DNA from 3 places in the Pseudoalteromonas sp. Ld19 genome. Region 3 is predicted to be linked to each of the others. Evidence: predicted binding sites of a transcription regulator. Region 3 holds the regulator's gene; each other region holds the start of a gene.
What was found. Region 3 encodes MetJ, which represses methionine synthesis genes. Its sites were predicted from a motif close to TAGACGTCTAGACGTCTA; they were not measured.

Region 1 (2,283 bases), on a different contig from region 3:
ATTTAGATAGTTACTTAACCAATTAAAGGCCAGCTGCTGCGCGAAGTGCGTCAGCTTTATCTGTACGTTCCCAAGGAAATTCGTCACGACCAAAGTGGCCGTAAGCCGCTGTAGGAAGGTAGATAGGGCGCTCTAAATCAAGCATTTGAATTAAGCCGTAAGGACGTAAGTCAAAGTGTTCACGAATAAGCTCGATTAAACGGCTTTCTTCTAGCTTGCTTGTACCAAACGTTTCAACGCTGATAGAAGTAGGCTCTGCAACACCAATTGCGTAAGAAACTTGTAGCTCACACTTGTCAGCAAGACCAGCAGCAACAATATTTTTAGCAACATAACGTGCAGCGTATGCCGCGCTACGGTCAACTTTTGATGGATCTTTACCTGAGAAAGCACCACCACCGTGACGAGCCATACCACCGTATGTATCTACAATGATTTTACGACCAGTTAAACCACAATCGCCCATTGGTCCGCCAATCACAAAACGACCTGTTGGGTTAATAAAGAACTTAGTCGCACTTGTAATAAGTTCTGCAGGAAGTACTGGCTTGATGATTGTTTCCATCACAGCTTCAACTAAATCAGCTTGAGAAATATCTTCGCTGTGCTGAGTAGACAGGACAACAGCATCAATACCTACTGGTTTGCCGTTTTCGTATGCAAACGTCACTTGAGATTTTGCATCAGGACGTAACCAGTTAAGCTCGCCGCTTTTACGAACCTCAGCTTGGCGTTGTACTAAGCGGTGTGAGTAAGTAATTGGAGCTGGCATCAGTACTTCTGTTTCGTTACATGCGTAACCAAACATTAAGCCTTGGTCGCCCGCGCCTTGTTCTTCTGGGCTAGTACGGTCAACACCTTGGTTAATGTCTGGAGACTGTTTACCAATAGTGTTTAAAATTGCACATGAGTCTGCATCAAAACCCATGTCTGAATTTGTGTAGCCAATGTCACGGATTGTTTTACGTGTAATTTCTTCGATATCAACCCATGCGCTAGTCGTGATTTCACCACCAACCATAACCATACCGGTTTTCACGTAAGTTTCACACGCTACGCGGGCATGAGAGTCTTGCTCTAGGATCGCATCAAGTACCGCATCAGAGATTTGATCGGCGATTTTATCCGGATGACCTTCAGAAACAGATTCAGAAGTAAATAAATGTTTTGCCATTGTATTTCTGCTCACAAATATTGCGCTTCACAAACGTCGGTATTAGCGCTAAAAAATTAAGGGGCGTATTTTATCGAAAACAAAACACCTTGCATAGTGTTTTTACGCCTAGACGTCTAAATAAAATAACTAATATCATTATGGTCTTAAAAAATATTCATAATAGCTCCTTTTATAGGGTTTTTAATTGCACACAGCCCCCACAATAAGTAAGAATAGATGTATTACAGTGTCCAAGTTACTTGGATGTATAAACGAATACATTAATACCCGTGCAAATACACATAAAGGTAGGAGAATTCATGCCATCTCGCAAAGAACTTGCAAATGCTATTCGCGTCTTGTCAATGGACGCAGTACAAAAGGCCAAATCTGGTCACCCTGGAGCCCCAATGGGCATGGCCGATATCGCAGAAGTATTATGGCGCGATTATTTAAAACATAACCCAACCAATCCAGAGTGGGCTGACCGAGATCGATTTATATTATCGAACGGCCACGGTTCAATGCTTATCTATTCTCTATTGCACCTAAGTGGTTACGACTTACCACTGGACGAAATTAAAAACTTCCGTCAAATGCACTCAAAAACACCAGGTCACCCTGAATATGGTTATGCACCAGGAATCGAAACTACTACGGGTCCATTAGGTCAAGGGATCACAAATGCTGTAGGCATGGCAATTGCTGAAAAAGCACTCGCTGCACAGTTTAACCGTGAAGGTCACGATATAGTTGATCATTTTACCTATGCATTTATGGGCGATGGTTGCCTAATGGAAGGTATTTCTCATGAAGCGGGTTCACTTGCAGGCACATTAGGCCTAGGTAAACTTGTTGCATTTTGGGATGATAACGGCATTTCAATCGATGGCGAAGTAGAAGGTTGGTTTACTGATGATACGCCAGCTCGTTTTAAAGCCTACGGTTGGCATGTAATTAGTGGTGTTGATGGTCACGACAGTGATGCAGTAAGTGCTGCAATTACAGAAGCAAAAAGCGTTACCGATAAGCCATCACTAATTTGTTGTAAAACAATTATTGGTTACGGTTCACCTAATAAATCAGGCAGCCACGATTGTCACGGTGCGCCACTAGGTGATGACGAA
Region 2 (2,283 bases), 400 kb from region 3:
AAGCTTTAGTATGGTTTAGCTATGTAAAAACAAGAGTTATCAACAGGGGTTTGTGGGTAACGTGTGCTTATCGTGTGCGCTTGCTTGGGGCTTAATTTTAATTACTATTTTATGTAAATAACGCTTGCGTAAAATCCGCCGCTCCCTATAATGCGACCCCACTGAGACGGGAAAGGTCAACGCCTAGCGAGACCCAAACTACTCAGGGTGTTAAGTAAAACTTAGTGTTGATAAATATAACGTTTACCAAAATTAAGTGTTGACAAAACCCCGAACCCCGAACCCCGCAATTAAGCTATCAGTTTCTCCGCAAGGTTAAGCTCCATTGTTGCTTTTAATAAACGATATAAATTAATAGACGCATCTATTTCTTCTTTACGATTGGTTAAGCTTTCAATATTTAAACCCAGTGGCACACCTAAGTGAGCACAGCTTTTTAAAATCGAGTCGAGGTTTTCGCGACAAATACGCACTGATTCGCTTAGTGTATTTTCCGAATCAAGCATGCGCCATTTAGTTGCCTCTGGCACTGAGATACCTAGCCACTGCATAAACTCTAAGGTTTTTTCACCACCACAAGGCGTAAAGGTCAATATGATCCGATTAGGTGTTAGGCCTTGTGTTTTACATGTGCGCGCATAACTGGTTATTAAATCTATGGTTGCTTGTGCATTGTAAACGGCTTGAGAGATAAAAAACTGGCACCCTTGTGCTGTTTTTTCTATTAAGCGTTGGTGCTCGTTGCGCTTATTGGCATGGCGCTCAGCAATGGTTACACCACCTAAAAAGAAATCATCTGATTGCTCAGCCAATGCTTTATACGCATCTGGCAGACTTAGCTTTATATCACCTATCGATGATGGGCTACCTACTAAAACAACATTTTGTAAATCGTAGTCGTTTTTAGTTTCACTTAGCCAATCCTTAAATTCGCCTACGCCACGCTGTGCCACACTTTTATAAGTAATTACATCTTGTGCAGATAAATTACGTAGTAAATGGCTGTATTCACGTGGATCAACGGTTTGTTTAAACGCAAATGGACGGGCTTGATTAGTTCGGCTGCTTTCGTCTTGAATGTCATAAATAATCACACCGTCATATTCAATTTCGTGTAAACGGCCTAATAACTTTTCGGCAATGATTTTTAATTGCGCTTTATCAGTCCCAATTTTTGGCGGTGTTGTGCCAATTAGGTAAACACCTTGGTTGGTGTCCTGTATTTTTTCTTGAAGTGATAAAGCCATAATCCCCATTCCAGCTAAGTTTGTTCTGATGGATTTAATATAGCAGCCATTTAGACGTCTAGATAGATTTATTTAATGAAAGTTTTTCAACTAACATGATGTTTATTCATAGTGCTTGTTCCCATAATGTGTAATTGACACAGTTGTTTACATAATAAATCCCCTTGGGACTCTTATATTTATTGGCTTTGGGGCATAATTAAAGAGTTAAATCTGACAACAAATTTGCTCAATTTAAAAAGGGACAACAATGAAATTTAAATTATTAGCAACCAGCTTAGCGGTATCGCTGGCGTTAACGGGTTGCGCCATGCAACAAAACCAAAGCACGCAAACAACAGCACAACAAGAACAAGTAAATAAAGCTGATGACCGTGTTTTTTCGCAAGACTATTTAATTGAAGAGCTAGAAAACGGCTTACGTGTCATGGTTGTTAAAACTGATTACCCTGATGTAGTCTCGCTGCAAATTCCGGTATCGGTTGGATCGCGTAACGAAGTTGAAGAAGGCAAAACAGGCTTTGCTCACTTTTTTGAACACATGATGTTCAAAGGCTCACAAAAATACCCAGAAGACGTATATTCAGACATTTTAAAAAATTCAGGTGTAGATAACCGCGCGTATACAACAAACGATTACACAAACTATCATCTAAATTTTTCAAAGCAGCACCTTGATAAAGTACTTGAGCTTGAAGCTGATATTTTTCAAAACTTAAGCTACACCGAAGAGCAATTTAGAACAGAAGCACAAACGGTAAAAGGTGAGTACTTAAAAAACAACGCGAGCCCAATTCGTAAATTATTAAGCGCTGTACGCGAAGAAGCGTTTGATAAGCACACGTATAAACACACCACGATGGGCTTTTTTGAAGACATAGAAGCCATGCCTGATCAAATGGCGTACGGGAAAGAATTTTTTGCTAAGTTTTATAAGCCTGAGTATGTGTCACTTGTTATTGTGGGCGATGTAGACCCACAAGCTACAATGGCAATGGTTAAAAAGCATTGGGGAAGCTGGAAAAAAGGTAACTAT
Region 3 (2,283 bases):
GTGTTGCGGTTATGACTGCACCACCAACAACATCCGAATGGCCATTGATATACTTAGTTGTAGAGTGCACGACAATGTCTACTCCAAATTTAATTGGGTTTTGTAATGCTGGTGACAAAAATGTGTTATCTGCTGCAACCAATGCACCGCATTGTTTTGCAATTTCAGTGACCGCTTTAATATCAGTTAAACGTAATACTGGGTTACTGGGTGTTTCTATCCAAATTAATTTTGGTTTAATCTCTAATATTTGATCAAGGCTCTGTTGTTTAGTTAAGTCTAAAACTTTAAGTTTTAATAAGCCGCGCTTTTGTAATGAAGTAAATAAACGATAACTACCACCGTAACAGTCGTGTGGGATCACCAATGTATCGTCGTGATTAAGTAGCTGCGTAGCTAAATGCACAGCAGCCATGCCTGTAGCTGTAATAATGCCACGCGCCCCACCTTCGAGCTCTGCAAGCGTTTCAGCTAAAATATCACGATTAGGATTACCGCTACGGCCGTAATCATATTGGCGCTTAGTATCAAAATCAGCAAACGAATACGTTGTCGACAAATAGAGTGGAGCTACCACTGCACCATGCTGTTTATCAGCCTCTATACCGCTACGCACTGCAATAGTTGCTTTATTTTTTCCACTCATACTTGTCACCTAATTAATTTGGATGTTTAGACGTCTAAAAGAGTAGTTTATTCAATTTAAGAAGTCAAAACATTTAAACCGCTAGATGGCTAAATAACAAGTATTTGACTATCTTTTTTAAATCGATAGAATTTCACGCATATTCACACGCTTTTATCTTGTGTGAGCAATTAATAATCTGAGGCAACGATACATCTTATGGCTAAATGGAATGGTGAGTATATTCACCCATACGCAGAACACGGTAAAAAATCAGAACAAGTTAAAAAGATCACCGTTTCGATCCCACTAAATGTATTAAAAGTATTAACTGATGAACGTACACGTCGTCAAATTAGTAACCTACGCCATGCGACAAACAGTGAACTATTATGCGAAGCTTTTTTACATGCATTTACAGGCCAACCTTTACCTAATGACGACGATTTACGTAAAGATAATGCCGAAAAAGTACCAGAAGAAGTGAAAAAAATAATGCAAGAAATGGGGCTTGAAGTACCTGTTTTAAATGAAGATTAAGCGTTTAAAAAACATAAAAAAACCTCAGTAATTACTGAGGTTTTTTTATAACTGAATTTTACTGCATATTTTACTGCATACTTTACTGCATACTTTACTGCATATAGTTTTCAGGTAGCTCAATACGCGCTACACCCGACTCAACAGCAGCAAGCGCTACTGCCCTTGCTATACGTGGAAGTAAACGTGGGTCCATCGGCTTTGGAATAATATAATGAGCGCCAAATTCTAATTTATCCACACCTGCGGCTTTTAATACTTCAGCCGGTACAGGCTCTTTAGCAATACTGCGAATAGCCTCTACTGCGGCTATTTTCATTTCGTCGTTAATCGCGCTTGCACGAACATCAAGTGCGCCACGGAAAATAAACGGGAAACATAAAACGTTGTTAACCTGATTAGGGTAATCAGAGCGCCCTGTTGCCATAATTAAATCGTTACGTGCGCTGTGTGCGAGTGCAGGATCTATTTCAGGATCTGGGTTTGAGCACGCAAACACAACCGGCTTATCAGCCATTAACTTTAAATCTTCAGCACCTAATAAATTAGGTCCCGATACACCAACAAATACATCTGCGTCTGCAATTACATCTTGCAACGTACGTTTATCGGTATTATTGGCAAACAATTGCTTGTACTCATTTAAATCATCACGGCGTGTGTGAATAACCCCTTTGCGATCTAACATATAGATATGCTCGCGTAGCGCACCACACTTAATTAGTAACTCCATGCACGCAACAGCAGCGGCACCGGCCCCTAAACAAACAATAGTCGCATCTTCAATTGACTTTCCCTGTACCTCAAGCGCATTAAGCATACCTGCAGCGGTAACAATGGCGGTGCCGTGTTGATCGTCATGAAAAACTGGAATGCTACAGCGCTCAATTAACGCTTTTTCGATTTCAAAACACTCTGGTGCTTTAATATCTTCGAGATTAATGCCACCAAATGTATCTGCTATATTTGCAACTGTATTTATAAAGTCTTCGGTAGTACGGTGCTTAACTTCAATATCAATCGAGTCTAGGCCTGCAAAACGCTTAAATAATAAAGCCTTGCCTTCCATTACGGGTTTAGATGCGAGTGGCCCTAAATTACCCAGACCTAAAATTGCA

Region 1: the regulator MetJ is predicted to act here: its motif matches at 1,276-1,293, upstream of metK (methionine adenosyltransferase).
Region 2: the regulator MetJ is predicted to act here: its motif matches at 1,291-1,308, upstream of ACJJVZ_RS07215 (methylenetetrahydrofolate reductase).

What each region holds. Positions count from the first base shown of each region.
Region 1 covers NZ_JBISHA010000021.1:854,805-857,087, reverse strand. The annotation lists gene metK (methionine adenosyltransferase) at 23-1,174, opposite strand; gene tkt (transketolase) at 1,477-2,283, shown strand, end outside.
Region 2 covers NZ_JBISHA010000017.1:443,805-446,087, forward strand. The annotation lists gene ACJJVZ_RS07215 (methylenetetrahydrofolate reductase) at 291-1,247, opposite strand; gene ACJJVZ_RS07220 (M16 family metallopeptidase) at 1,498-2,283, shown strand, end outside.
Region 3 covers NZ_JBISHA010000017.1:46,851-49,133, reverse strand. The annotation lists gene metB (cystathionine gamma-synthase) at 1-646, opposite strand, end outside; gene metJ (met regulon transcriptional regulator MetJ) at 845-1,165, shown strand; gene ACJJVZ_RS05245 (malic enzyme-like NAD(P)-binding protein) at 1,260-2,283, opposite strand, start outside.